Regions from separate parts of the Paraclostridium dentum genome, predicted to be linked through region 2. Evidence: a T-box and tRNA genes for the amino acid it is inferred to sense, from the RefSeq annotation. Region 2 holds a T-box; the other holds one or more tRNA genes.

Region 1 (14,683 bases), 630 kb from region 2:
GGATAGGTGGGAGGCTATGAAATCAGGACGCCAGTCTTGGTGGAGCCATCCTTGGGATACCACCCTTGTAGTACTGAGATTCTAACCAGATACCTTGAATCAGGTATTGGGACACTGTCAGGTGGGCAGTTTGACTGGGGCGGTCGCCTCCCAAAGAGTAACGGAGGCGCTCAAAGGTTCTCTCAGCACGGTCGGAAATCGTGCGTAGAGTGTAAAGGCAGAAGAGAGCTTGATTGCAAGACATACAGGTCGAGCAAGGACGAAAGTCGGACTTAGTGATCCGGTGGTTCCGCATGGAAGGGCCATCGCTCAACGGATAAAAGCTACCCTGGGGATAACAGGCTTATCTCCCCCAAGAGTCCACATCGACGGGGAGGTTTGGCACCTCGATGTCGGCTCATCACATCCTGGGGCTGTAGTAGGTCCCAAGGGTTGGGCTGTTCGCCCATTAAAGTGGTACGCGAGCTGGGTTCAGAACGTCGTGAGACAGTTCGGTCCCTATCCGTCGCAGGCGTAGGAAATTTGAGGAGACCTGTCCTTAGTACGAGAGGACCGGGATGGACGTACCTCTGGTGTACCAGTTGTTCTGCCAAGGGCATGGCTGGGTAGCTATGTACGGAATGGATAAGCGCTGAAAGCATCTAAGCGCGAAGCCAACTTCAAGATAAGATTTCCCACCGTAAGGGTAAGATCCCAGGAAGACTACCTGGTTGATAGGTCGGAGGTGTAAGTGCAGCAATGTATGTAGCTTACCGATACTAATAGATCGAGGACTTGACCAAGATTATTTAATCTTACAAATGTTATTCAGTTTTTAGAGTATTAACTCTAATATAATATTTAACAAAATATTATAAAAAATATTGACATTTTTATTAAAAAATGTTAATATAATACTTGTCCAAAAGACAAGAACATAATCTAGTTACTATAGCAAAGAGGATACACCTGTTCCCATTCCGAACACAGAAGTTAAGCTCTTTAGCGCCGATGGTACTTGGTGGGAAGCTGCCTGGGAGAGTAGGACGTAGCTAGGTGATGTGCCGAAGTGGCGGAACTGGCAGACGCACAGGACTTAAAATCCTGCGGGACTTACCTCTCGTACCGGTTCGATTCCGGTCTTCGGCACCATTTTAACAAAACATCGCGGGGTGGAGCAGTTGGCAGCTCGTCGGGCTCATAACCCGAAGGTCGCAAGTTCGAGTCTTGCCTCCGCAACCATTAAAATTATATAAGGCCCATTGGTCAAGCGGTCAAGACACCGCCCTTTCACGGCGGTAACAGGGGTTCGATTCCCCTATGGGTCACCAATTAAATATGCGGGTGTAGCTCAATGGTAGAGTTCCGGCCTTCCAAGCCGGCTGTGAGGGTTCGATCCCCTTCACCCGCTCCAGAATAAACATATGGGACTATAGCTCAGCTGGGAGAGCACCTGCCTTACAAGCAGGGGGTCACAGGTTCGAGCCCTGTTAGTCCCACCAATTGCGGCCTGGTAGTTCAGCTGGTTAGAATGCCAGCCTGTCACGCTGGAGGTCGAGGGTTCGAGTCCCTTCCAGGTCGCCAAAATAATCAAATATGTGGGAATATGGCTCAGTTGGTAGAGCAATTGACTGTTAATCAATGGGTCACAGGTTCGAGTCCTGTTATTCCCGCCAATATGCTAGTGTGGCTCAACGGTAGAGCAGCTGACTTGTAATCAGCAGGTTGTAGGTTCGATTCCTATCACTAGCTCCAACGTGGAGGATTTCCCGAGCGGCCAAAGGGGGCAGACTGTAAATCTGTTGTCAGTGACTTCGGTGGTTCGAATCCACCATCCTCCACCAACTTAATAATTTGCGCGGATGTGGCGGAATTGGCAGACGCACCAGACTTAGGATCTGGCGCCTATGGCGTGGGGGTTCGACTCCCTTCATCCGCACCAAATTTAAATAATGTGGGTGCATAGCTCAGCTGGATAGAGCAACGCCCTTCTAAGGCGTGTGTCCGGGGTTCGAATCCCTGTGCGCTCACCACATTCATAGGGGATTCGCCAAGTCGGTAAGGCATAGCACTTTGACTGCTACATGCGTAGGTTCGAGTCCTGCATCCCCTGCCAAGTAAATAAAATGATCCATTAGCTCAGTCGGTAGAGCACCTGACTTTTAATCAGGGTGTCCCGCGTTCGAGTCGCGGATGGATCACCAATGGAGAGGTGTCCGAGTGGTTTAAGGAGCTGGTCTTGAAAACCAGTGACTCCGAAAGGGGCCGTGGGTTCGAATCCCACCCTCTCCGCCAAATGCCCAGATAGCTCAGTCGGTAGAGCAGGGGACTGAAAATCCCCGTGTCGGTGGTTCGATTCCGCCTCTGGGCACCAAAATATGTGGCGGTATAGCTTAGTTGGCTAGAGCGTTCGGTTCATACCCGAAAGGTCACAGGTTCGACTCCTGTTACCGCTACCAATATAAAAACAAATGTGGACCTTTAGCTCAGTTGGTTAGAGCGCCCGGCTCATAACCGGTAGGTCCGGGGTTCGAGTCCCTGAAGGTCCACCATTTTTTGTTTAAAATATTATTTAGTTAGATATCGAGGTGTAGCGCAGTTTGGTAGCGCACATGGTTTGGGACCATGGGGCCGGGGGTTCGAGTCCCTTCACCTCGACCAATATATGGTGGGTATAGCTCAGTTGGTTAGAGCGCCAGATTGTGGCTCTGGAGGTCGTGAGTTCGACTCTCATTATCCACCCCAGTAAGGCGACATAGCCAAGTGGTAAGGCAGTGGACTGCAACTCCTTGATCCCCAGTTCGAATCTGGGTGTCGCCTCCATAAAAAAATTGAATGCCGAAGTGGCGGAACTGGCAGACGCACAGGACTTAAAATCCTGCGGGACTTACCTCTCGTACCGGTTCGATTCCGGTCTTCGGCACCATTATAATAAAACATCGCGGGGTGGAGCAGTTGGCAGCTCGTCGGGCTCATAACCCGAAGGTCGCAAGTTCGAGTCTTGCCTCCGCAACCATTAAAATTATATAAGGCCCATTGGTCAAGCGGTCAAGACACCGCCCTTTCACGGCGGTAACAGGGGTTCGATTCCCCTATGGGTCACCAATTAAATATGCGGGTGTAGCTCAATGGTAGAGTTCCGGCCTTCCAAGCCGGCTGTGAGGGTTCGATCCCCTTCACCCGCTCCAGAATAAATATGGGACTATAGCTCAGCTGGGAGAGCACCTGCCTTACAAGCAGGGGGTCACAGGTTCGAGCCCTGTTAGTCCCACCAATTGCGGCCTGGTAGTTCAGCTGGTTAGAATGCCAGCCTGTCACGCTGGAGGTCGAGGGTTCGAGTCCCTTCCAGGTCGCCAAAATAATTAAATACGCGGGAATATGGCTCAGTTGGTAGAGCAATTGACTGTTAATCAATGGGTCACAGGTTCGAGTCCTGTTATTCCCGCCAACTTAATTAAAAATAAATAAACTAATAATGTGGGAATATGGCTCAGTTGGTAGAGCAATTGACTGTTAATCAATGGGTCACAGGTTCGAGTCCTGTTATTCCCGCCAATACGCTAGTGTGGCTCAACGGTAGAGCAGCTGACTTGTAATCAGCAGGTTGTAGGTTCGATTCCTATCACTAGCTCCAACGTGGAGGATTTCCCGAGCGGCCAAAGGGGGCAGACTGTAAATCTGTTGTCAGTGACTTCGGTGGTTCGAATCCACCATCCTCCACCAACTTAATAATTTGCGCGGATGTGGCGGAATTGGCAGACGCACCAGACTTAGGATCTGGCGCCTATGGCGTGGGGGTTCGACTCCCTTCATCCGCACCAATTGTACTATGCGGGAATAGTTCAGTGGTAGAGCGCAACCTTGCCAAGGTTGAAGTCGCGAGTTCGAATCTCGTTTCCCGCTCCAAATAAAATAATGTGGGTGCATAGCTCAGCTGGATAGAGCAACGCCCTTCTAAGGCGTGTGTCCGGGGTTCGAATCCCTGTGCGCTCACCACATTCATAGGGGATTCGCCAAGTCGGTAAGGCATAGCACTTTGACTGCTACATGCGTAGGTTCGAGTCCTGCATCCCCTGCCAAGTAAATAAAATGATCCATTAGCTCAGTCGGTAGAGCACCTGACTTTTAATCAGGGTGTCCCGCGTTCGAGTCGCGGATGGATCACCAATGGAGAGGTGTCCGAGTGGTTTAAGGAGCTGGTCTTGAAAACCAGTGACTCCGAAAGGGGCCGTGGGTTCGAATCCCACCCTCTCCGCCAAATGCCCAGATAGCTCAGTCGGTAGAGCAGGGGACTGAAAATCCCCGTGTCGGTGGTTCGATTCCGCCTCTGGGCACCAAAATATGTGGCGGTATAGCTTAGTTGGCTAGAGCGTTCGGTTCATACCCGAAAGGTCACAGGTTCGACTCCTGTTACCGCTACCAATACAAAGTGGACCTTTAGCTCAGTTGGTTAGAGCGCCCGGCTCATAACCGGTAGGTCCGGGGTTCGAGTCCCTGAAGGTCCACCACTTTTATCATTTTAAGAATTACTTCGAGGTGTAGCGCAGTTTGGTAGCGCACGTGGTTTGGGACCATGGGGCCGGGGGTTCGAGTCCCTCCACCTCGACCAATTATGGTGGGTATAGCTCAGTTGGTTAGAGCGCCAGATTGTGGCTCTGGAGGTCGTGAGTTCGACTCTCATTATCCACCCCATAAAAGTTGATCCATTAGCTCAGTCGGTAGAGCACCTGACTTTTAATCAGGGTGTCCCGCGTTCGAGTCGCGGATGGATCACCATTTTTTTATATATTGAAAAATGGCGACATAGCCAAGTGGTAAGGCAGTGGACTGCAACTCCTTGATCCCCAGTTCGAATCTGGGTGTCGCCTCCAATATAATAATGCGCCTATAGCTCAACTGGATAGAGTGTCTGACTACGAATCAGAAGGTTAGGGGTTCGAGTCCCTTTGGGCGCACCATAAATAAATATACGGGATTATAGCTCAGCTGGGAGAGCACCTGCCTTACAAGCAGGGGGTCACAGGTTCGAGCCCTGTTAATCCCACCAGTGTAAAACATCTAATTTGAATAAATTAGATGTTTTTTTATTGCTAATTTTAGGAAAGCTTTATCTATTGTCAAAATAAGATTAAAGATGTAATATATACATTAAAAAGACATAGATAGGTATATCTAAAGTTATTTTTGGCAAGATTCTAGGTAAATAATAAATTTGTTGGAGGAATTTTTATGCCTAGAAAAAAAACTTTAAAATATGATATAGAGAATAAAAAAATTATAAAAGAAATAAAGGCAGCACAATTAGAAATTAAACATGCGGAGAATTTTTTTCAATTTGTAAATGACCCTGAGTTAGTTGATGTAGCTATATATGATTTAGAAGCTAAAAAATCAAAATACTCATATTTAATAAGGGTTGCAAAAGAAAAAGGAATTAAAAATTCTTTGGAAGAGTGTTTAATTGAATCATTGGCTAAATAATTAACACAGGATGAGGAGAATTATATATGTACATATTATTCGGTAATGAAATTGTAGATAGTGAAGAAATTAAATCATTAATAGAGAATGAAAGTCCATTTAGAGTGGATAAAGATTTAAGCAAAGGATCTAAAAGAGAAGATATTATTGCATTCCAAATTAGTGTAGATATTGAAGAGTTAAATGAAATAATAAAAGAAGAATATGAATTAAGTGAAATGGAAACAGAAGATTTATTTGATGAATATATGACTTTAGCAGATGAAATCGGTGTAGATTTAGAAGAATTAATGCCAGAAGGAGCTATTCTTAATGTTAGATCATATAAGTGGGATAATTCAGAAGATAGAATAAAAGCTGTTGTGGCAATAACTCATGAAGAAGTTGGAGAAATGAAACTAAGAGATATAACTAAAAGATTATTAAGTCAAGTTGATTAATTCATAAATTTAATAATTAAAGTGGTCTATGATTTTAAATGACTACTTTAATTATAATATTATGTTATTTTTATTTAAATAATATAATATTAAAAACACTGTATTATGTGTAAATTTCAACATAAAACTCAAAAATAATAAAAAAATAAAATTAAATTTTAAAAAAGTGTTGACGATGTTAAATTAAGATGGTATAGTATTACTTGTCCTTAAGAAAAGGGCAAAATAAAAATGAACTTTGAAAATTAAACAGTAGGTTAATTATAAAAATTCTTTTTTTAAGAATTAAACACAAACAACCAAGCCAGATATTCAGATAATGATTAGCTGAGCGATGGACAACTTTTTAAATTATATTTGAGAGTTTGATCCTGGCTCAGGATGAACGCTGGCGGCGTGCCTAACACATGCAAGTCGAGCGATCTCTTCGGAGAGAGCGGCGGACGGGTGAGTAACGCGTGGGTAACCTGCCCTGTACACACGGATAACATACCGAAAGGTATACTAATACGGGATAATATATGAAAGTCGCATGGCTTTTGTATCAAAGCTCCGGCGGTACAGGATGGACCCGCGTCTGATTAGCTAGTTGGTAAGGTAATGGCTTACCAAGGCAACGATCAGTAGCCGACCTGAGAGGGTGATCGGCCACACTGGAACTGAGACACGGTCCAGACTCCTACGGGAGGCAGCAGTGGGGAATATTGCACAATGGGCGAAAGCCTGATGCAGCAACGCCGCGTGAGCGATGAAGGCCTTCGGGTCGTAAAGCTCTGTCCTCAAGGAAGATAATGACGGTACTTGAGGAGGAAGCCCCGGCTAACTACGTGCCAGCAGCCGCGGTAATACGTAGGGGGCTAGCGTTATCCGGAATTACTGGGCGTAAAGGGTGCGTAGGTGGTTTTTTAAGTCAGAAGTGAAAGGCTACGGCTCAACCGTAGTAAGCTTTTGAAACTAGAGAACTTGAGTGCAGGAGAGGAGAGTAGAATTCCTAGTGTAGCGGTGAAATGCGTAGATATTAGGAGGAATACCAGTAGCGAAGGCGGCTCTCTGGACTGTAACTGACACTGAGGCACGAAAGCGTGGGGAGCAAACAGGATTAGATACCCTGGTAGTCCACGCCGTAAACGATGAGTACTAGGTGTCGGGGGTTACCCCCCTCGGTGCCGCAGCTAACGCATTAAGTACTCCGCCTGGGAAGTACGCTCGCAAGAGTGAAACTCAAAGGAATTGACGGGGACCCGCACAAGTAGCGGAGCATGTGGTTTAATTCGAAGCAACGCGAAGAACCTTACCTAAGCTTGACATCCCACTGACCTCTCCCTAATCGGAGATTTCCCTTCGGGGACAGTGGTGACAGGTGGTGCATGGTTGTCGTCAGCTCGTGTCGTGAGATGTTGGGTTAAGTCCCGCAACGAGCGCAACCCTTGCCTTTAGTTGCCAGCATTAAGTTGGGCACTCTAGAGGGACTGCCGAGGATAACTCGGAGGAAGGTGGGGATGACGTCAAATCATCATGCCCCTTATGCTTAGGGCTACACACGTGCTACAATGGGTGGTACAGAGGGTTGCCAAGCCGCGAGGTGGAGCTAATCCCTTAAAGCCATTCTCAGTTCGGATTGTAGGCTGAAACTCGCCTACATGAAGCTGGAGTTACTAGTAATCGCAGATCAGAATGCTGCGGTGAATGCGTTCCCGGGTCTTGTACACACCGCCCGTCACACCATGGAAGTTGGGGGCGCCCGAAGCCGGTTAGCTAACCTTTTAGGAAGCGGCCGTCGAAGGTGAAACCAATGACTGGGGTGAAGTCGTAACAAGGTAGCCGTATCGGAAGGTGCGGCTGGATCACCTCCTTTCTAAGGAGTAATTACCTACTGTTTAATTTTGAGAGCTTATTGTTCTCAAAATTAGTACTTTGAAAACTGCATAACATTTAGTGATGATTAAATAAACCAATTATAAGAGAAGAAAACTCTTTAAAAAATAACACTTTTAATAACTGGTCAAGTTATTAAGGGCGCAGGGCGGATGCCTTGGCACTAAGAGCCGATGAAGGACGCGATAAGCTGCGATAAGCTTCGGGGAGTTGCACGTAAACTTTGATCCGAAGATTTCCGAATGAGGAAACTCACTTAGAGTAATGTCTAAGTATCATTAAGTGAATACATAGCTTAGTGAGGGGAACCCGGGGAACTGAAACATCTAAGTACCCGGAGGAAAAGAAAGAAATTCGATTCCGTAAGTAGCGGCGAGCGAACGCGGAATAGCCCAAACCAGTGAAGTTTTCTTCGCTGGGGTTGCGGACACATCATCAACAAAGAGGTATCGTAAACGAAGAGAGTTGGAAAGCTCCGCTATAAAGTGTAATAGCCACGTAGTTGAAAAGAGAAGACTTTAGATGTGATCCAGAGTACCACGGGACACGTGAAACCCTGTGGGAAGCAGGAGGGACCATCCTCCAAGGCTAAATACTACTTAGTGACCGATAGCGCATAGTACCGTGAGGGAAAGGTGAAAAGAACCCCGGGAGGGGAGTGAAATAGAACCTGAAACCCTGCGCTTACAAGCTGTGGAAGCACTTTATATGTGTGACCGCGTACTTTTTGTAGAACGGGCCAACGAGTTACGATAGTAAGCTAGGTTAAGTACTTAAGGTATGGAGCCGTAGTGAAAGCGAGTCTTAAATGGGCGTTAAGTTTGCTGTCGTAGACCCGAAACCGAGCGACCTATCCATGAGCAGGATGAAGCGAAAGTAAAATTTCGTGGAGGTCCGAACCCACGAGCGTTGAAAAGCTCGGGGATGACTTGTGGATAGCGGTGAAATTCCAATCGAGCTCGGAGATAGCTGGTTCTCCCCGAAATAGCTTTAGGGCTAGCCTCAAGGTTGAGAAATACGGAGGTAGAGCACTGAATATCCTAGGGGGCATTGCGCTTACCGAAGATTATCAAACTCCGAATGCCGTTATTTTATACTTGGGAGTCAGACTGTGGGTAATAAGATTCATAGTCGAGAGGGCAACAGCCCAGATCGTCAGCTAAGGTCCCTAAATGTAAGTTAAGTGGTAAAGGATGTGGGATTGCATAGACAACCAGGATGTTGGCTTAGAAGCAGCCACTCATTTAAAGAGTGCGTAATAGCTCACTGGTCGAGTGATCCTGCGCCGAAGATTACCGGGGCTAAAACTTACTACCGAAGCTACGATATCATTTATGATAGGTAGGGGAGCTTCCTATGCAGGCTGAAGCATGACCGTAAGGACGTGTGGACAGTATAGGAGTGAGAATGTTGGCATGAGTAGCGAGACGTGGGTGAGAATCCCACGGGCCGTAAACCCAAGGTTTCCAGGGGAAGGTTCGTCCGCCCTGGGTTAGTCGGGACCTAAGCCGAGGCCGAAAGGCGTAGGTGATGGACAACAGGTTGAGATTCCTGTACCACCGATAATCGTTTGAGAGATGGAATGACACAGTAGGATAAGCTAACCACACTGTTGGTTATGTGTGGCTAAGTACTGAGGCAGTCAAGGCAGGCAAATCCGCCATGATAATGCTGGGGTACGATGGGGAGCGAAATTAAGTAGCGAAGTAGCTGATTTCACACTGTCGAGAAAAGTTTCTATCGAGATTAAAGGTGCCCGTACCGCAAACCGACACAGGTGGGTGAGGAGAGTATCCTAAGGCCAGCGAGAGAACTGTTGTTAAGGAACTCGGCAAAATGACCCCGTAACTTAGGGAGAAGGGGTGCCACGTTAGGGTTAACGCCCGAGGTGGCCGCAGAGAATAGGCCCAAGCGACTGTTTACCAAAAACACAGGTTTCTGCTAAGTCGCAAGACGATGTATAGGAGCTGACGCCTGCCCGGTGCTGGAAGGTTAAGGGGATCTGTTAGGATTTATCCGAAGCAGTGAACTTAAGCCCCAGTAAACGGCGGCCGTAACTATAACGGTCCTAAGGTAGCGAAATTCCTTGTCGGGTAAGTTCCGACCCGCACGAAAGGCGTAACGATTTGGGCACTGTCTCAACAACAGACTCGGTGAAATTGTAATCCCGGTGAAGATGCCGGGTACCTGCGACAGGACGGAAAGACCCCATGGAGCTTTACTGTAGCTTGACATTGAATTTTGGTGCTACATGTACAGGATAGGTGGGAGGCTATGAAATCGGGACGCCAGTCTCGGTGGAGCCATCCTTGGGATACCACCCTTGTAGTACTGAGATTCTAACCAGATACCTTGAATCAGGTATTGGGACACTGTCAGGTGGGCAGTTTGACTGGGGCGGTCGCCTCCCAAAGAGTAACGGAGGCGCTCAAAGGTTCTCTCAGCACGGTCGGAAATCGTGCGTAGAGTGTAAAGGCAGAAGAGAGCTTGATTGCAAGACATACAGGTCGAGCAAGGACGAAAGTCGGACTTAGTGATCCGGTGGTTCCGCATGGAAGGGCCATCGCTCAACGGATAAAAGCTACCCTGGGGATAACAGGCTTATCTCCCCCAAGAGTCCACATCGACGGGGAGGTTTGGCACCTCGATGTCGGCTCATCACATCCTGGGGCTGTAGTAGGTCCCAAGGGTTGGGCTGTTCGCCCATTAAAGTGGTACGCGAGCTGGGTTCAGAACGTCGTGAGACAGTTCGGTCCCTATCCGTCGCAGGCGTAGGAAATTTGAGGAGACCTGTCCTTAGTACGAGAGGACCGGGATGGACGTACCTCTGGTGTACCAGTTGTTCTGCCAAGGGCATGGCTGGGTAGCTATGTACGGAATGGATAAGCGCTGAAAGCATCTAAGCGCGAAGCCAACTTCAAGATAAGATTTCCCACCGTAAGGGTAAGATCCCAGGAAGACTACCTGGTTGATAGGTCGGAGGTGTAAGTGCAGCAATGTATGTAGCTTACCGATACTAATAGATCGAGGACTTGACCAAGATTATTTAATCTTAATAAATGTTATTCAGTTTTTAGAGTACTAACTCAAAATATATGCGGGTGTAGCTCAATGGTAGAGTTCCGGCCTTCCAAGCCGGCTGTGAGGGTTCGATCCCCTTCACCCGCTCCAAATAAAGATTATGTGGTTATTACAGCAAAGAGGATACACCTGTTCCCATTCCGAACACAGAAGTTAAGCTCTTTAGCGCCGATGGTACTTGGTGGGAAGCTGCCTGGGAGAGTAGGACGTAGCCGCGTAATCTTTTTTTATTTTTTGGAAATTATAGTTATAGGTATAATTATAGTTTTTTTAGAATATATAATTTAAAAAATAAAAATTAAATATATTGATTAAAAACTTTTTATTCGACGATAATATTAATAAATAAATGTATTTAAAACTAAATTTTATTTGCAATTTTAATATATAAAAAAACCTTAAGAAGTATATTTAGAGTAGTAAAAAATATGGAATTTTGTAAAATTTAGTTTTTATAGGAGGAAAATTTATCCTCTTGTAGAATTAAATATATAAATAATTAATAATCTTATAGGAAGTGGTTTGAATGAGTAAATCTGTTACTAAGGTAGTTAATTTATATGAATATAAGTCAGCGAAAAAAGAAAAGGAAATAGATAGAGAACAATTATTAAAATTAATAAAAAAAATTATGATAACTAAATAAAGGAGCTATGCTCCTTTATTTTTATTGCATTCTAAGTGTACTTATATAATCTTGAAATTGATTAAAATCATCATCATTTGTTAATTCTATGACTTCAGATTTTTCACTATCAAAATTTTTCAAATAAATTGTATGTGTACTACTTTCAGAATTGCAATATATACATCTAAATCCATCCTCATAAAGACCTTTTATATGGTTGAAATCTGGCATAACTAACAACTCCTTGCAAAAGTATTTTTATATAGTTTTCCAATAAAAATGTATTATATTCAGTCTATATAACTTATTTATAATGGAATAATATTATTGAAATTATATAAAAAAATAAAAAAATAAAATTAAATTTTAAAAAAGTGTTGACGATGTTAAATTAAGATGGTATAGTATTACTTGTCCTTAAGAAAAGGGCAAAACAAAAATGAACTTTGAAAATTAAACAGTAGGTTAATTATAAAAATTCTTTTTTAAGAATTAAACACAAACAACCAAGCCAGATATTCAGATAATGATTAGCTGAGCGATGGACAACTTTTTAAATTATATTTGAGAGTTTGATCCTGGCTCAGGATGAACGCTGGCGGCGTGCCTAACACATGCAAGTCGAGCGATCTCTTCGGAGAGAGCGGCGGACGGGTGAGTAACGCGTGGGTAACCTGCCCTGTACACACGGATAACATACCGAAAGGTATACTAATACGGGATAACATACGAAAGTCGCATGGCTTTTGTATCAAAGCTCCGGCGGTACAGGATGGACCCGCGTCTGATTAGCTAGTTGGTAAGGTAATGGCTTACCAAGGCAACGATCAGTAGCCGACCTGAGAGGGTGATCGGCCACACTGGAACTGAGACACGGTCCAGACTCCTACGGGAGGCAGCAGTGGGGAATATTGCACAATGGGCGAAAGCCTGATGCAGCAACGCCGCGTGAGCGATGAAGGCCTTCGGGTCGTAAAGCTCTGTCCTCAAGGAAGATAATGACGGTACTTGAGGAGGAAGCCCCGGCTAACTACGTGCCAGCAGCCGCGGTAATACGTAGGGGGCTAGCGTTATCCGGAATTACTGGGCGTAAAGGGTGCGTAGGTGGTTTTTTAAGTCAGAAGTGAAAGGCTACGGCTCAACCGTAGTAAGCTTTTGAAACTAGAGAACTTGAGTGCAGGAGAGGAGAGTAGAATTCCTAGTGTAGCGGTGAAATGCGTAGATATTAGGAGGAATACCAGTAGCGAAGGCGGCTCTCTGGACTGTAACTGACACTGAGGCACGAAAGCGTGGGGAGCAAACAGGATTAGATACCCTGGTAGTCCACGCCGTAAACGATGAGTACTAGGTGTCGGGGGTTACCCCCCTCGGTGCCGCAGCTAACGCATTAAGTACTCCGCCTGGGAAGTACGCTCGCAAGAGTGAAACTCAAAGGAATTGACGGGGACCCGCACAAGTAGCGGAGCATGTGGTTTAATTCGAAGCAACGCGAAGAACCTTACCTAAGCTTGACATCCCACTGACCTCTCCCTAATCGGAGATTTCCCTTCGGGGACAGTGGTGACAGGTGGTGCATGGTTGTCGTCAGCTCGTGTCGTGAGATGTTGGGTTAAGTCCCGCAACGAGCGCAACCCTTGCCTTTAGTTGCCAGCATTAAGTTGGGCACTCTAGAGGGACTGCCGAGGATAACTCGGAGGAAGGTGGGGATGACGTCAAATCATCATGCCCCTTATGCTTAGGGCTACACACGTGCTACAATGGGTGGTACAGAGGGTTGCCAAGCCGCGAGGTGGAGCTAATCCCTTAAAGCCATTCTCAGTTCGGATTGTAGGCTGAAACTCGCCTACATGAAGCTGGAGTTACTAGTAATCGCAGATCAGAATGCTGCGGTGAATGCGTTCCCGGGTCTTGTACACACCGCCCGTCACACCATGGAAGTTGGGGGCGCCCGAAGCCGGTTAGCTAACCTTTTAGGAAGCGGCCGTCGAAGGTGAAACCAATGACTGGGGTGAAGTCGTAACAAGGTAGCCGTATCGGAAGGTGCGGCTGGATCACCTCCTTTCTAAGGAGTAATTGCCTACTGTTTAATTTTGAGAGCTTATTGTTCTCAAAATTAGTACTTAATTGTACTTTAGTACTTTGAAAACTGCATAACATTTAGTGATGATTAAATAAACCAATTATAAGAGAAGAAAACTCTTTAAAAAATAACACTTTTAATAACTGGTCAAGTTATTAAGGGCGCAGGGCGGATGCCTTGGCACTAAGAGCCGATGAAGGACGCGATAAGCTGCGATAAGCTTCGGGGAGTTGCACGTAAACTTTGATCCGAAGATTTCCGAATGAGGAAACTCACTTAGAGTAATGTCTAAGTATCATTAAGTGAATACATAGCTTAGTGAGGGGAACCCGGGGAACTGAAACATCTAAGTACCCGGAGGAAAAGAAAGAAATTCGATTCCGTAAGTAGCGGCGAGCGAACGCGGAATAGCCCAAACCAGTGAAGTTTTCTTCGCTGGGGTTGCGGACACATCATCAACAAAGAGGTATCGTAAACGAAGAGAGTTGGAAAGCTCCGCTATAAAGTGTAATAGCCACGTAGTTGAAACGAGAAGACTTTAGATGTGATCCAGAGTACCACGGGACACGTGAAACCCTGTGGGAAGCAGGAGGGACCATCCTCCAAGGCTAAATACTACTTAGTGACCGATAGCGCATAGTACCGTGAGGGAAAGGTGAAAAGAACCCCGGGAGGGGAGTGAAATAGAACCTGAAACCCTGCGCTTACAAGCTGTGGAAGCACTTTATATGTGTGACCGCGTACTTTTTGTAGAACGGGCCAACGAGTTACGATAGTAAGCTAGGTTAAGTACTTAAGGTATGGAGCCGTAGTGAAAGCGAGTCTTAAATGGGCGTTAAGTTTGCTGTCGTAGACCCGAAACCGAGCGACCTATCCATGAGCAGGATGAAGCGAAAGTAAAATTTCGTGGAGGTCCGAACCCACGAGCGTTGAAAAGCTCGGGGATGACTTGTGGATAGCGGTGAAATTCCAATCGAGCTCGGAGATAGCTGGTTCTCCCCGAAATAGCTTTAGGGCTAGCCTCAAGGTTGAGAAATACGGAGGTAGAGCACTGAATATCCTAGGGGGCATTGCGCTTACCGAAGATTATCAAACTCCGAATGCCGTTATTTTATACTT
Region 2 (14,683 bases):
TATTTATTATTTTACAACTATATTAACAAGCTTTTTAGGAACAGCTACTACTTTTACTATTGTTTTTCCTTCTACTAAAGCTTTTATCTTTTCATCATTCATTGCAGCTTCTTGCATATCTTCTCTTGATATATTAGCAGCAACACTTAATTTACCTCTTACTTTACCGTTTATTTGAACTACAACTTCAACTTCATCTTTAACTAAAGCAGATTCATCATATTTTGGCCAAGATATATCAAATATACTTCCTTCTTTACCTATCATAGTCCATAATTCTTCACCTATATGAGGAGCAAATGGAGCTATTATTGTAACTATAGTTTCTATAGCTTCTTTTATAACTGCATCATTTCTAGTTTCTAACTCTTTATATTTGTACATTTCGTTTATTAATTCCATTAATGCAGATATTGCAGTATTGAAACCAAACTTCTCATTTAAGTCTTCAGTTACTTTCTTTAATGTAGCATTTATAGTGAATCTCATAGCCTTATCTTCTTTAGTTAATTCACCCATATTAGCATCACATTTAGCTTTATCAGCTAATTCATCAACTAATCTATAAACTCTATTTAAGAATCTAAAGCATCCTTCAACACCTTGTTCTGACCATTCTAAATCTCTTTCTGGTGGTGCTGCAAATAATACGAATAATCTAGCAGTATCAGCTCCGTACTCGTCTATTATTTCAAGTGGAGATACAACATTTCCTTTAGACTTACTCATCTTAGTTCCATCTTTTAAAACCATACCTTGAGTTAATAAGTTTTTAAATGGTTCTTTGAAGTCTAACATTCCCATTTCATTAAATGCTTTAACAAAGAATCTTGCGTAAAGTAAATGCATTATAGCATGTTCTACTCCACCTATATATTGATCAACTGGCATCCAATTGTTAACTGCATCCTTACTAAATGGCTCATTAGTATTTTGGGCATCTATATATCTTAAGAAATACCAAGAAGAATCAACAAAAGTATCCATTGTATCTACTTCTCTTCTAGCTGGCTTTCCACAACATGGGCAAGTAGCATTCATAAATTCTTTTGATGTAGTAAGTGGTGATTCACCTTTACCTGTAAATTCTATATCTGTTGGTAATAATACAGGTAAGTTTTCTTTCTTCTCAGGTACTAATCCACACTCATCACAGTACACTACAGGTATTGGACATCCCCAATATCTTTGTCTAGAAAGTAACCAGTCTCTTAATCTATAGTTAACTGTTTTCTTTCCTATTCCCATTTCTTCTATTTTTTCTATTATTGCATCAAATGCTTTTGAAGCTTCCATTCCATCAAACTCACCAGAGTTTACCATTACGTTATCTTCATTTATAACCTCAACTACGTTTAAGTTATATTTAGCTGCAAATTCAGCATCTCTTTCATCATGAGCTGGAACTGCCATAACTGCACCTGTTCCATAGTCAACTAATACATAGTTTGCTATCCATAACTCAACTTTTTGTCCGTTTAATGGATTTATAACATGTTTACCTATGAACATTCCTTCTTTTTCTAAGTCGCTTGAAGTTCTTTCTATTTCAGTCATAGTGTACATTTTAGTTATAAACTTTTCTACACCTTCTTCATACTCAGTTCCAGCAACTAACTCTTTAACTAAATCATGCTCTGGAGCTAAAACCATATAAGAAACTCCGTGTACTGTATCTGGTCTAGTTGTAAATACTGTTACTGATTTATCACTTCCATCTATATCGAAAGTTATTTCAGCTCCAGTACTTTTTCCTATCCAGTTTCTTTGCATTGTTTTAACTTTTTCTGGCCATCCACCTAAAGTATCTAAATCTTGAAGTAACTCTTCTGCAAAGTGAGTAGTTTTAAAATACCATTGTTCTAAGTCTTTTTTAACTACTACTGAATCACATCTTTCACAAGCTCCTTGAACAACTTGCTCATTAGCTAAAACTGTTTCACAAGATGGACACCAGTTAACAAAAGATTTTTTCTTGTATGCTAATCCATGCTCTAAGAACTTTAAGAATATTTCTTGAGTGAACTTGTAGTACTCTGGAGTAGATGTTGCTATTTCTCTATCCCAATCATAGCTAAGTCCTAATAATTTTAATTGACCCTTCATGTCTTCTATATTTTCCATAGTCCACTTATGAGGATGTATTCCATGCTTTATAGCCGCATTTTCAGCTGGAAGTCCGAATGAATCCCATCCCATTGGATGAAGAACATTGTAACCTTGCATCTTTTTAAATCTAGCTATAACATCACCTATAGAGTAGTTTCTAACGTGCCCCATGTGTATTTTACCTGATGGGTATGGTAACATTTCTAATGTGTAGTATTTTGGTTTTGTTGTATCATTAGTATCAGTTTTGTATTGATCATTTTGATCCCAAGTTTTTTGCCATTTAGCTTCAACTTCATTTGGTTTATAAACGTTCATTTTTTTACCTCCTATTTTTTTGTTTCGTGTGGGTCGCTCGTTGTTAGATTAGTTGTTTCCTTCACACAAAGTCATTTGGACTTTAAGTGTTTCGTCATCAACTAATCTAACATCTTCGCTGACCAATATACACGTATAAAAAAATCCCCGTCACTAAACAAATTAATGTTTAGGGACGAGGATATTACTCGCGGTACCACCCTAATTGATTATTTTTAAAAAATAATCCTCTCGTACTAGTCTTTATACCAACTACGGTTAAATAGATTGTATCTAGCAAGTTCAAATCAATTTAATACTAGTTCACACCATCCACTAGCTCTCTGAAATCTAAATTTAATTTTACTACTCTAGTCTATTTTAATTTTTAATTATATCTTATTATTATATAATTATTAAGCTAATGTGTCAACATCAACATATGGAGCATCTTTCCACATTTTCTCTAGGTTATAGTATGCTCTATTTTCTTCATTAAATACGTGAACCATTATATCTCCAAAGTCTAATAGTATCCACTCTTGTGTTTCGTATCCTTCTTTACCTCTTGATTCTATACCTAACTTAGTAAGTTCATCTTCTACATTATCAGCTACAGCTTTTACCTGTCTTGTAGATCCTGCAGTAGCTATTACGAAATAATCACATAAACTTGATACTTCTCCTACTTTTATTATAGATATATCTTTACCTAGTTTATCATCAATAGCATCATATATAACTTTAACCATTTGTTCTACTGTCGTCATATTAAATTCCTACCTTCCTTATTTTTTGCGTTTTTATATTATACCACAAAAAACTAACTTCATAATACTAAATTTATATTCTTAGTGTTGACCTGTTATCGCTATTATTTACACTTCTTCAATTTATTAATTCTATATTATTATTAATTTATACTTATTGTGATTTATTTTATAAAAATTATTTATTTTTCTAAAATAAAATTTCTAGCTTCTATTGTTCTAGGATGTATTATTTGTTTTCTATCTATTACTAACTTTATAGTATTATCGAAAGATTGTAATAACGCCTTATCCATTTGCCCATTATAAGCTAGCTCTCTTAGTTCTTCTACTCCAGGATAATTTCTATTTTCTTCAATTATATCCGCTATGTATATAATTTTTTCTAGCATGTCCATATTAGATCTTCCTGTAGTATGATACCTAACAGCAGTTACTATATCTAAGTCATCTATAAAAAATTCATGTCTAACTAAAACTGATCCTATTATACTATGAGACAATGCTAAGTTTTCTTTTTCATAATCATCTAAGTATATTTCATATTTTTTTACATAATACTCAACTTGTTCTTGGCTTAAATATTTTGCACAATCATGAAGTATACCTGATAGGTATGCCTTTTCTTCATCATATCCATATATCTTACTTAAATTTACTGCGCACTTAGCAACACCTTCAGAATGTAACATTCTATTTTTAGGTAGCATTTCATTTAATTTAATTATTAAATTTTGCGAATCCAAAATTATTCAACTCCATTTGTATATATTTTTTTTTCATAAATATAAGATTCCACACATTCAGGTATTAAATATTTAATAGATTTCCCATTTTTTATATGGCTTCTTATATAAGTTGACGATATATCCAGCGAAGGAACATTTACTGACCTTATATTAGCATCATATCTAGATTTTAATCTTTCTATTTTCATTTTAGCTTCATTAGAATTTATTCCCGGTCTATTTGCTGCTATAAAAGTTGCTAATTCAAAATTTTCCCCAACATCTTTCCAACTTTCCATATCGCAAATAGTATCAGCTCCAGTTATAAAGTATATATTAGCATTTGGATAAATTTTATGTAATTCTTTTAAAGTATCTATTGTATAAGTTCTAGTATTTCTATTTATCTCCATATCCGAAACAACAAAATCATCATTATTCATTGTAGCCAATAAAACCATATTATATCTATCTTTTTTATCCGTTCTTAGTTTTGATTTATGAGGTGGGTTACCAGTTGGTATAAAAAGTATTTTATCAAGATTGTACGTTTCTCTTACATATTCTGCTGTTGCTAAATGTGCATAATGTATAGGGTCAAAAGTTCCTCCCATTATACCTATATTTACATTCTCATTTCCCATTTTATGAAAATTTGACTTTAGGTTGTTAAAATTTTTCGCCTTTAATACTAATTCATCAATTCTCATTAAAAATCTCCTTTTGTCCTTTATACTTTTATTGTATCATTAATTTTAGCTTCTTTGATACAATTATTCTATATTTTACGGTATAATTTTGTACATGATTAAAATGCATTAAGTTAAGTTTTTTTAAGGAGGTAGTTATGTCTATAATAACAAAAATAGAAGCTCAGAAAAAAAATGAAGATAGAGTTAACATATATTTAAATGAACAGTTTTTTATGGGAATTTACAAAGAACTAGTTTTTGCGTTAAACTTAAAAAAAGGAATGGAAATCGATGAAAATGTATTAAAAGGTTTACTACATGATGAAATGTATATAAAAGCTAAAAACAAGGCTTTATCAATACTTTCTAAAGCACCTCAATCAGAAAAGAATATAATAAGCAAATTATCAAATGACTTTGATGAGGATATTATAGATGAAGTTCTAGTCTTTTTAAGAAAGTATAATTTCGTAAACGATGAAGATCTTGCTCAGAGAATAACAAATACAAACTTAAAAGTTAATAAGTGTGGTAAAAACAGAATAAAACAAAACTTATATAATAAAGGTATTGATAGAAATACGATAGATTCTGTTATGTCTGATATAGATAGTGATGTAGAGTTTGAAAATGCAATGCATTTAGCTAAAAAAAGATACGAACGTGTGAAAAATGAAGATAGAAATAAAATATATCAAAAAATTTCTCAACACTTAGCTTATAAAGGATTTAGTTATGACATTATAAAAAGGGTTTTAAATAAACTTCTTAATTATGATGAGTCAGATTATTGTTAAATAAATTAGGGAGTCTTCAAAATAATTACATTTTGAGGACTCCATAATTTTTTAATACTTATATATTCTAATTTACTCGTTTAAGTTTAATCTTTTTAATCCTACCTATAGTTATAGGTACTTTTTCTACTTCAACAATACTTGTATCTATACCGAACCATTTTTCAGGAGATACAGTGATTTTCTTTATAAATATTTTAAAACTCATTATTAAATTATCCCAATTTGATAATTGACTTTCCTTAGAAATTACTTCTTCTAAAATTATAAATTTGAAATCACCTACATTTTTATCTTCATCATTATTTATCATATAATCTTTAACATCAAATGATAGTTCTCCCGAAGCAATTAAATCCTGTATTACTTCACGTAAAAATACATTTACTCTCTGCTCAACTCTAAATCCTACTTCAAACTCTATACTAAATATCTGGTTTGGTTGTATTGTATGAACCCTATAATTCATTGTGTACGGCTCATCTGTTACCTTTACATGTAAGAACCAATAGTATCTTGAACGTTTTGGCCTCTTATTAAATATCGAATGTAGGATTTTATTCTCTACATAATTTCTATTTTGAGACTGAGTTAGATATACTGTATGAGTTGAATATATAGGTATATCTGTATCTTTCTTTATTGCATCAAATTTATCTAAATGATCAAGTATTTTACTAAATCTATTGTGCTTTCTTTTTATAGTTGACCCATGAATCCACACATACATAATAAGTATTATAATTAACCCTATTATTAATGTTATATATCCACCTTTGAAGAATTTCGATAAGTTGGCAAATAAGAAGCTTATTTCTATTCCTCCAAATACAACTAAAACAAATAAACTTAATACACGTCTTTTTTTATTATATTTTTCATATTGAGACAGTAATATAGTTGTCATCAACATAGTAACTGTTATCGCAAGTCCATATGCAGCTTCCATATGTTCTGACTTTTTAAAATGTAAAACTAGTAATATACATCCTATCCCTATTAAATAATTTACTGAAGGTATATATATTTGACCCTTTTCTTCATTTGGATATCTAACACTAAGTCTTGGGAATAAATTCAATTTTATAGCTTCTGATATTAGTGTAAACGCTCCTGTTATAAGAGCTTGGCTAGCTATAATAGCTGCTAGTGTAGCTATTATTACTCCTGGTATAATAAACCAACTTGGCATTATTAAGAAAAATGGATTATCTTTAACTACATTTCCATTATTTAAAATAAGCCATGCTCCTTGACCTAAATAATTTAACACTAAACATATTTTTGCAAAAACCCAACTATAATAGATGTTTTTTCTTCCACAATGACCTAAATCCGAATAAAGTGCTTCTGCTCCTGTTGTACATAAGAAAACAGCTCCTAATATATAGGTTATACTAGGACTATTAATCAATAGTTTTATTCCATAGTATGGATTTATTGCTTTTACTACTTGTGGATATTTTATAATTTGCGATATACCTAATAGTGCTAGCATTAAAAACCAAGTAAACATCACAGGTCCAAACAGCTTTCCAATCTTATTTGTTCCAAATTTTTGGAATGAAAATAAAAATGCCAATATACAAATAACTATTATTACTATAGTATCAGTATTTAACTTATATATTAAATTTAAACCTTCAATAGCTGAAGTTACCGTCATAGCTGGTGTAATCATTCCATCAGCTAAGAGAGCTGCTCCCCCTATAACAGCAGGAACAACTAGCCACTTAGCCCTTTTTCTAACTAGTGTGTATAATGAAAATATACCACCTTCACCATTATTATCTGCTTTAAGAGTTAAAACAACATACTTTATTGTTGTTTGTAAAGTTAATGTCCAAAATACTAAAGATACTCCACCTAATACTAATTCCTCAGAAATATATCCTCCGTTAGTCCCTAGTATAGCTTTCATAACATATAGCGGAGATGTTCCGATATCTCCATATACAATCCCCAATGCTATTAATAATGATGCTATACTTATCTTCTTCCTGGTGCTCATAAATATTATTCCTTCCTTCACTTTAGATAATTATAGTTCCAAGCAACTATATTGTATGTATATTAGTATTTATTTTTATATAAGTCTAGCAATTTAACTATTACTTAACATATTTAACATAATTAACATAAAACATTTTTTGTTTTATTCGTTGTATCTAACTCTATCAATTAAAGATTCTTTATTAAAATTCTTACTTATTATATAAGTCAATGTTAACTGTGCAATAACTATACATAAAACCATAGTTAAAATAGGAATAATTGGGAATGCGTACGATGCATAAGAAGCTCCAGTTTTCCTAAAAACACAAACAGCAATATATCCTAACCCACTTCCTAGTGTTAAGGAACTTAAAAGCATAGTCCCTGTGTAAAACATAGCTTCGATATTTAACATTTTTATAAGTTGTTTGTCTGTTAAACCTATAGCTTGTAACATTCCTAATTCTTTTTTTCTAGTTATAATACTAGTTATCATAGAGTTTATTAAATTCATAAAGCCTATAACCCCTATTATTATAACCAAACTATATCCTACAGCTTTAGTCATTCCTATAATCATATTATTGGATTCTATTTCATCATCTATATATCTAGCGTCTATATACTCGTTTGACTTATCTAAGTTTTTAATAAATTCTTTTACATCGTCGTAACTACCTTCAGCAACATGTATACCTAAGTTGTCAGTTGTGTCTGTTTTAAACAACTTTTTAAATGCATCATCGTGAATTGTAAAAATACCCGGCCCTGATGTTATAGCTTGAATTTTAAATGTTTTATCGAATTCATCTTTTCCATCATATAATGTTAAAGTTATGTTATCTCCTGCTTTTATCCCAAACTCTTTTGCTAGTTCTGGGTATGTGAAAAGTATCTCATCACCATTTTTCAACTTTTCAATATCTATTTTTCCATCTTCAAGATAAAATTCTAAATCCTCTAAATCTTTCTCATCTATTCCCGATAACTGCTCATATTTATACTCATTTCCAAAACTTTTAACTTGAACTTTAGAACTGTTTCCACTTTCTAAACTCACAACTCCATCCATATTTAAAAGTTCGCCTCTAAAATCTTTACCTAATGGGTTTTTAGTTTGTAAAATATTAAATTCAGTATTTGGACTATCTTCTTCTCCAAAAGTATATCCTGATAAATTTATACTTATATCATAAGGAAAATGTCTTTTTGCCATTTTTTCAGCATCTATACAATTTAAAATGCTAGCCATAACTACAAATATTATTCCACTTAATGAAAGTGATATTATAGTTACATAAGTGCGTTTTTTATTTCTTTTTAAATTTGCATTCGAAAGTCTTTTTATATTTATATATTTATATCCTTTTCTAGTTTTAGATTTTGTTTTTATATCTCCACTATATCTTACAGCATCAATAATAGATACTTTTGATGCAACCTTCATAGGCTTTAACAAAGATATAAACACGGTTAAGAAACTTACAGCCATCACACCTATTATTATTGGAAGTTTTTGTACATCTGCTCCGTGAAAAAATAAATTTACTAATACAAATTTATTTATTACATATCCTAATACAATTCCTAGTGGTACAGCTATTATAGATAAAAATATTCCCTCTTTTAAAACAATTGTTTTTATTTGTTTTTTAGTAGCTCCTATAGCTCTAAGTTTTCCAAACTCCTGAACTTTACTTGTTATTGATAGATAAAATATATTATAAATTACTAATATGCTAGATAATATAACTATTATTGCTATTGTAGCTCCCCACATTATAACCTGAGTATCTGGCTTTAAGGTATTTATATAGTCTTCATTCACTTTTATACTACCTTTTGGTATATCTAAGTCCTTACCTATTTTTTCTACTTTTGATATAAGTTCTTCACCAGACAATTTATTTTCACCTTTTATAGTTACAAGTACGCTTGAAATTTCTTTGTCCATATCTCTAGTTGATTCCATATACTCTTTCGATACTATGCCTGCATAAGATTTTTTAAGTTTAGAAATTTCATTTACTTTTGTAATTCCAGTTAATATGAACTCTGATTTAGTAATCCCCTTTTTTGTAGAATCCTCGTATTCTAAATTAATCTTTTGACCTAATTTTTTTTCATATCCCATTTTCTCTAAAGCTAAATCATCTAAAACAATTTCATTTTTTTTAGTTGGAAGTTTTCCATCTATAAAAATTTTGTTATTAAATTCTGTAGCATTATTATCCATATAAGCTATACCTATTTTAGTTTCATCTTCATAATCCTTACTTCCTATACCATTTATAATTCCAACTTTTTCAATTTGTGAATGAGCTTTAATTTGTTTTAGTTTTTGCTCATCTATCTTTCTATAAACTCCATGTTGAGTTCCTGAGTACTTCCTAACATTTTCTTTATTTAGAAAATCCCAATCTGCACAAGTCAATCCAACAGAAGCTAAAAGTGTAGTTGCTAGAATTATAGTAATAATAATTAGTGTAGATTTTGACTTATTTTGTTTTAAATTGCTTTTTGCTATTTTAGTAGTGTTAATCATTTATAACACCACCTTTTAAGACCTTTCCATCTTCAATATATATAACCCTATCTGCCATTTGTGCTATAGTTTCATCATGAGTTATCATAACTAATGTCTGATTATATTTTTTTATCATAGATTTTAGTAAACTCATTACCTCATCTGATGTTTTTGAATCTAAGTTTCCAGTTGGTTCATCAGCTAATATTATAGACGGTCTAGTTGCTAATGCACGAGCAATGGCAACTCTTTGTTGTTGCCCTCCTGATAAAGTATTTGGAAGTGACTCTTTTTTATCACTTAATCCTAAAGCATTTATTATATCATTTATAAATTCTTCATCTACAGTCTTATTATCAAGACCTATAGGAAGTACTATATTTTCCCAAACATTTAGCGATGGTATCAAGTTATAATATTGGAATATAAATCCTATTTTTCTTCTTCTAAAAATAGCTAAAGATTCGTCCTTTAATGAAAATATATCCTTACCATCTATAAATACTTTTCCATCTGTCGGTCTATCTAGCCCGCCTATCATATGTAATAATGTACTTTTCCCTGAACCTGATTTTCCTACTATAGCTACAAATTCCCCTTCAATTATTTCTATGTTATTGTCATCAATTGCTTTTACTAAGTTTTCTCCATTTCCATAATATTTTTTCAAGCCCCTAGTTTTTAATATACTCATATAATTTACTCCTTCTCTTTTTCTTACTTTTTATACTTTAATATTAAGCTTTAAATCTTACATAACACTTTCATAAAGTCTTACACTTTCGTAAGAAACAAAGAAAATTTACTACCTTCACCTTTTTGAGATGATACAATTATATTTCCACCTTGGCTTTCAAGTATTTTTCTACTTAAATAAAGTCCAACCCCTGAACCTTCTAACTCTTGAACTTCTTCACTTCTATAAAATCTTTTAAAAATATTATTAAATTCATTTTTATCAATTCCAATTCCATTATCTTTTATATCAATCCTCATAAAATTTATAGCATCTTGAGCATATATATCTATTTTCCCTTTTAAGTTAGTATATTTAACTGCATTATCTAAAATATTAAATATACATTCTTCTGTCCACTTAGAATCATGAGGTACTATTTTATCATCAAAATCATTTAAATTTATAGATATACATTTATTAATAGCTTTTGGCTTTACACTTTCTATAGCCTTAATAATTGTGGATTTTATGTTTTTATTTTCTTTTTTTATACTTATCATACTTGTTTCTAATCTTGATATGTTTACTAAAGACTCAATAAGACTGTGCAATTTATTTATAGACATACTACTTGTTTTCAAAAACTCAGTTCTATCTTCCTCATCTAAATCTTCTTCTAATAACAATGAATTATATAATTTCAAAGACGCTAATGGCGTTTTAAGTTGATGTGATATATCAGTTACTAGCTCTTTTATATTTTCTTTTTCTTTATCTAAATCTTTAATTTTAACATTTATACTTTTTGATAATTTATTTAAATCTGAATGAATTATATTGAATATACCTTCTTCTTTAAAATCATCTTTTATATTGTATTTCCCATGAATTATACATTCTACATTTTTACTTACTTTATCTAATTTATTAAATACATATTTCATCAAATTGCACATTATTAACATTATTAATATTATGATTCCTACAAAAACAATTAAATTATTTACCAGGAAATACTTTATATGTTGTTGAAAATTTATATTTTCTATCATTTTATAATTTTTATCATATCCATATTTTTTCAATACCTTATCGCCTAAATCACTGTAGTCTTTATCATTAATATATATACTATTTACTATGTCTGCCTCAAGCTCTGGGTGTTCACTTACTATAGACCCCACAATTTTTTTATTTATATTTAGTTGTTCTAAATATATGTTTTTTAAATTGTTATATTGATTAATGCTAAATATAAATAAAATCGTTATTAATCCTATCCCCATATATATAGATATACGCTTCACAATTGGCTCTCTTCTTAATAAATCTATCATTTTTTAATACACCTCTTTTCAAAAGTGTATCCAATCCCTCTTATATTTTTTATAAATTTAGGAGTAGATGGGTTATCTTCCACCTTTTGTCTAAGTCTTCTTATATTCACTGCTACAGTATTTTCATCTACATAATTCCCATCAATATCCCACAAAGCTTCCATCAATTGTTCTTTAGTTACAGTTTGACATGAGTTTTCCATTAAGTACTTAAGTAATTTACTTTCATTTTTACTAAGAATTATTTCATTTTCTTCTTTTGTAAGCTTGCTATCTACATAGTTAAAAGTTATCCCCTCACAACTTATACATGTTTCATTGCTAGAGTTTACAATTCTATTCATGATTGCATTTACTTTAGATATTAAAATAATTAAACTAAATGGTTTTGTAATGTAATCATCTGCTCCAACATCATACCCAGTAACTATATCAACTTCTTGGTCTAATGCAGTTAGCATTATTATATGAACATCACTTATACTTCTTATATATTCACAAAATTCAAAACCATCTCCATCAGGAAGTCCAATGTCAGATATAATCAAATCAATCTCTTCACTTAAAAATATATCTTTAGCTTCACTTATACTAAATGTTGTAAATACTTTATATCCTTCTCTTTTTAATTTAAAGCTTATCCCCCTATTTAAAGACCTATCATCCTCTAATAATAAAATATCTCCCATAAAACGCTCCTTTATATTATCCTTTTACATATATTTTACTATGAAGGTCTTTTAAAACAAATAGAAAGTGGTATAAAATTAATTTTTATTTAACCTCATACCACTTTCTATTTGTTCAGTTGCTATATATTTTTAATTAATATGATTATCACAGTATACATTAATTCCATCACTTAAAAATTGAGCTAATCCTGATTTATACTTATCTATATTTTTTGTAAATCTCTCATCTGCTACATACATTATTCCTAGACCTCTAAAAATCTCTATTGTACAATCATAAAAATTTTCACTTATATGATTTCTCCATTTTTCAATCACAATTTGCACTTCTTCATCTGCAGGAGATTTATCCATCAATTGTGCCAATTCTTCATAAATTTTATTAGCTTCATCGCTTATTTTCTTCCAATCGTTTTCGCCATATGAACTAGTTTTTTGTTTACATTCACTATAAGCATCACTATCCCCATACTTTCTCTTTGTTTCATCTTTATATTTTTCCTCGTGCTGTTTAATTTTTTCATAATCAAATACCTTAAAATCTTTTTTACTCATACTCTTATTTCCTCCTAAATCATTTATTTGTTCATCAATAGACTGAATTATATTATTTAATCTATTTCTTTTTTCTAATATCAAATTTTTTTGAAATGATAAAACTTCTTTCTTATTTAAATTTTTATCATCTAAAATTTTTTTAATTTCATTCAATGAAAAATCCAATTCTTTAAGTGTTAAGATTTGATATAATCTTTTTATATCTTGATCGCTATATAGCCTATAATTCTTTTCAGTTTTTTTACTAGGAATTAAAACTCCAATTTTATCATAATGGTGAAGCATCCTAATACTTACTCCACTTAGTTTCGAAACTTCATTTACTTTATACATATTTACCGTTACCAAAACTTTATAAAGATTGTTTATTTTCTACTTCATAGTGTCCGATTTTGCCTAAGCTACTTTCGTTTGATATAACACTCCATAGACTTTGCACCTACAGGTGTGGGGTATAACGAATCCCCAAATTAGAATATCTTTAAAGTGATATTTCTAATCCATAATTAGCTAAATTATAAGTAGCATTTTTATCTCTATCACATATAAAACCACATTTACATTTGTAAACTCTATCTGATAGTTTTAAATCTTTTTTAATACTACCACAACAACTACACATTTTGCTTGAAGGATAGAATGTCGGCACTTGAACAAATTCTATATTATTCCATTCACATTTATATTTAATTTGCTCTATAAATTTATAAAAACATTGCTGTTGTATAGATTTAGCTAAATGTCTATTTTTCATCATATTGGATATTTTAAGCGTTTCCATAACTATCATCTTAGGCTTGGATTTCACCATTTTAGATGTAGCTTGATGCATATGATTTAATCTAATATTTTTAAGTTTTCTATGAAGTTTGTTAATCTTTAATTCAAGTTTTGCAATGTTCTTAGTTTTATGGTAACGTACCCCCTCTCTATTATTTTCATATCTTCTTGAACATTGTCTTTGAAGTTTTTTTAGCTTTTTTTCTAATTTTTTAACTATTCTAGTCTTGTTTATATTATGTGTATCTAGTCCTTCTTCATTAACTATTGCTAGTTGTTTTATCCCTAAATCTATACCTAATACTTTATCTGTAAGCTCAATATGATTATGTTCTATTTCAATTCCAAATCTTAACACCCAACATCTACCATTGAAGGCTACGTTAGGATTAGAGAGTTTAGTTATTTGGGTTAAATCTATATCGTAACTTGATTTATATTTAACCTTACCTATCTTTTATAAGTTTACTGTTTGATTTTCATAAAACTTTATCTTGTCATATCTACTATAAAAAGTATCATTGGATTTTTTCTTACTTTTAAACTTAGGTAGTTTTGCTCTACCTTTGTAAAAGTTATTGTACGCCTTGTCTAAATTCCTAAGTCCTTCTTTTAAGGTTGCATTAGATACCTCATTAAGCCATATAACTTCTTTTTTATATTGAGTTAGCATTTTACCTAATTCGGTTGCACTATATTTCTTTTGTTCTTTTTCATATAAC

The links. A T-box is a leader RNA that pairs with one kind of tRNA and senses whether it is charged. The one in region 2 lies ahead of leuS (leucine--tRNA ligase), so its partner is inferred to be a tRNA-Leu.
Region 1: it has a tRNA-Leu gene. The T-box ahead of leuS (leucine--tRNA ligase) is inferred to sense a tRNA for this amino acid. The anticodon was not compared.

What each region holds. Positions count from the first base shown of each region.
Region 1 covers NZ_CP183813.1:3,118,215-3,132,897, forward strand. Annotated here, with positions in the region: rRNA gene ACN6I1_RS14685 (23S ribosomal RNA) at 1-782, shown strand, start outside; rRNA gene rrf (5S ribosomal RNA) at 921-1,037, shown strand; tRNA gene ACN6I1_RS14695 (tRNA-Leu) at 1,043-1,131, shown strand; tRNA gene ACN6I1_RS14700 (tRNA-Met) at 1,146-1,221, shown strand; tRNA gene ACN6I1_RS14705 (tRNA-Glu) at 1,236-1,310, shown strand; tRNA gene ACN6I1_RS14710 (tRNA-Gly) at 1,320-1,393, shown strand; tRNA gene ACN6I1_RS14715 (tRNA-Val) at 1,406-1,481, shown strand; tRNA gene ACN6I1_RS14720 (tRNA-Asp) at 1,487-1,563, shown strand; tRNA gene ACN6I1_RS14725 (tRNA-Asn) at 1,580-1,655, shown strand; tRNA gene ACN6I1_RS14730 (tRNA-Thr) at 1,660-1,734, shown strand; tRNA gene ACN6I1_RS14735 (tRNA-Tyr) at 1,739-1,823, shown strand; tRNA gene ACN6I1_RS14740 (tRNA-Leu) at 1,838-1,921, shown strand; tRNA gene ACN6I1_RS14745 (tRNA-Arg) at 1,936-2,012, shown strand; tRNA gene ACN6I1_RS14750 (tRNA-Gln) at 2,020-2,095, shown strand; tRNA gene ACN6I1_RS14755 (tRNA-Lys) at 2,108-2,183, shown strand; tRNA gene ACN6I1_RS14760 (tRNA-Ser) at 2,186-2,274, shown strand; tRNA gene ACN6I1_RS14765 (tRNA-Phe) at 2,278-2,353, shown strand; tRNA gene ACN6I1_RS14770 (tRNA-Met) at 2,362-2,438, shown strand; tRNA gene ACN6I1_RS14775 (tRNA-Ile) at 2,455-2,531, shown strand; tRNA gene ACN6I1_RS14780 (tRNA-Pro) at 2,564-2,640, shown strand; tRNA gene ACN6I1_RS14785 (tRNA-His) at 2,648-2,724, shown strand; tRNA gene ACN6I1_RS14790 (tRNA-Cys) at 2,729-2,802, shown strand; tRNA gene ACN6I1_RS14795 (tRNA-Leu) at 2,817-2,905, shown strand; tRNA gene ACN6I1_RS14800 (tRNA-Met) at 2,920-2,995, shown strand; tRNA gene ACN6I1_RS14805 (tRNA-Glu) at 3,010-3,084, shown strand; tRNA gene ACN6I1_RS14810 (tRNA-Gly) at 3,094-3,167, shown strand; tRNA gene ACN6I1_RS14815 (tRNA-Val) at 3,178-3,253, shown strand; tRNA gene ACN6I1_RS14820 (tRNA-Asp) at 3,259-3,335, shown strand; tRNA gene ACN6I1_RS14825 (tRNA-Asn) at 3,352-3,427, shown strand; tRNA gene ACN6I1_RS14830 (tRNA-Asn) at 3,459-3,534, shown strand; tRNA gene ACN6I1_RS14835 (tRNA-Thr) at 3,539-3,613, shown strand; tRNA gene ACN6I1_RS14840 (tRNA-Tyr) at 3,618-3,702, shown strand; tRNA gene ACN6I1_RS14845 (tRNA-Leu) at 3,717-3,800, shown strand; tRNA gene ACN6I1_RS14850 (tRNA-Gly) at 3,811-3,885, shown strand; tRNA gene ACN6I1_RS14855 (tRNA-Arg) at 3,899-3,975, shown strand; tRNA gene ACN6I1_RS14860 (tRNA-Gln) at 3,983-4,058, shown strand; tRNA gene ACN6I1_RS14865 (tRNA-Lys) at 4,071-4,146, shown strand; tRNA gene ACN6I1_RS14870 (tRNA-Ser) at 4,149-4,237, shown strand; tRNA gene ACN6I1_RS14875 (tRNA-Phe) at 4,241-4,316, shown strand; tRNA gene ACN6I1_RS14880 (tRNA-Met) at 4,325-4,401, shown strand; tRNA gene ACN6I1_RS14885 (tRNA-Ile) at 4,411-4,487, shown strand; tRNA gene ACN6I1_RS14890 (tRNA-Pro) at 4,512-4,588, shown strand; tRNA gene ACN6I1_RS14895 (tRNA-His) at 4,595-4,671, shown strand; tRNA gene ACN6I1_RS14900 (tRNA-Lys) at 4,680-4,755, shown strand; tRNA gene ACN6I1_RS14905 (tRNA-Cys) at 4,777-4,850, shown strand; tRNA gene ACN6I1_RS14910 (tRNA-Arg) at 4,861-4,937, shown strand; tRNA gene ACN6I1_RS14915 (tRNA-Val) at 4,951-5,026, shown strand; gene ACN6I1_RS14920 (DUF2508 family protein) at 5,209-5,460, shown strand; gene ACN6I1_RS14925 (hypothetical protein) at 5,487-5,900, shown strand; rRNA gene ACN6I1_RS14930 (16S ribosomal RNA) at 6,254-7,755, shown strand; rRNA gene ACN6I1_RS14935 (23S ribosomal RNA) at 7,901-10,815, shown strand; tRNA gene ACN6I1_RS14940 (tRNA-Gly) at 10,873-10,946, shown strand; rRNA gene rrf (5S ribosomal RNA) at 10,958-11,074, shown strand; gene ACN6I1_RS14950 (hypothetical protein) at 11,524-11,715, opposite strand; rRNA gene ACN6I1_RS14955 (16S ribosomal RNA) at 12,045-13,546, shown strand; rRNA gene ACN6I1_RS14960 (23S ribosomal RNA) at 13,710-14,683, shown strand, end outside.
Region 2 covers NZ_CP183813.1:539,184-553,866, reverse strand. Annotated here, with positions in the region: gene leuS (leucine--tRNA ligase) at 7-2,427, opposite strand; T-box leader at 2,596-2,792, opposite strand; gene rsfS (ribosome silencing factor) at 2,823-3,176, opposite strand; gene yqeK (bis(5'-nucleosyl)-tetraphosphatase (symmetrical) YqeK) at 3,359-3,922, opposite strand; gene nadD (nicotinate-nucleotide adenylyltransferase) at 3,925-4,614, opposite strand; gene recX (recombination regulator RecX) at 4,752-5,393, shown strand; gene ACN6I1_RS02390 (KUP/HAK/KT family potassium transporter) at 5,461-7,404, opposite strand; gene ACN6I1_RS02385 (ABC transporter permease) at 7,549-9,933, opposite strand; gene ACN6I1_RS02380 (ABC transporter ATP-binding protein) at 9,926-10,609, opposite strand; gene ACN6I1_RS02375 (sensor histidine kinase) at 10,690-11,931, opposite strand; gene ACN6I1_RS02370 (response regulator transcription factor) at 11,928-12,620, opposite strand; gene ACN6I1_RS02365 (MerR family transcriptional regulator) at 12,753-13,514, opposite strand; gene ACN6I1_RS02360 (RNA-guided endonuclease InsQ/TnpB family protein) at 13,663-14,415, opposite strand; gene ACN6I1_RS02355 (helix-turn-helix domain-containing protein) at 14,419-14,683, opposite strand, start outside.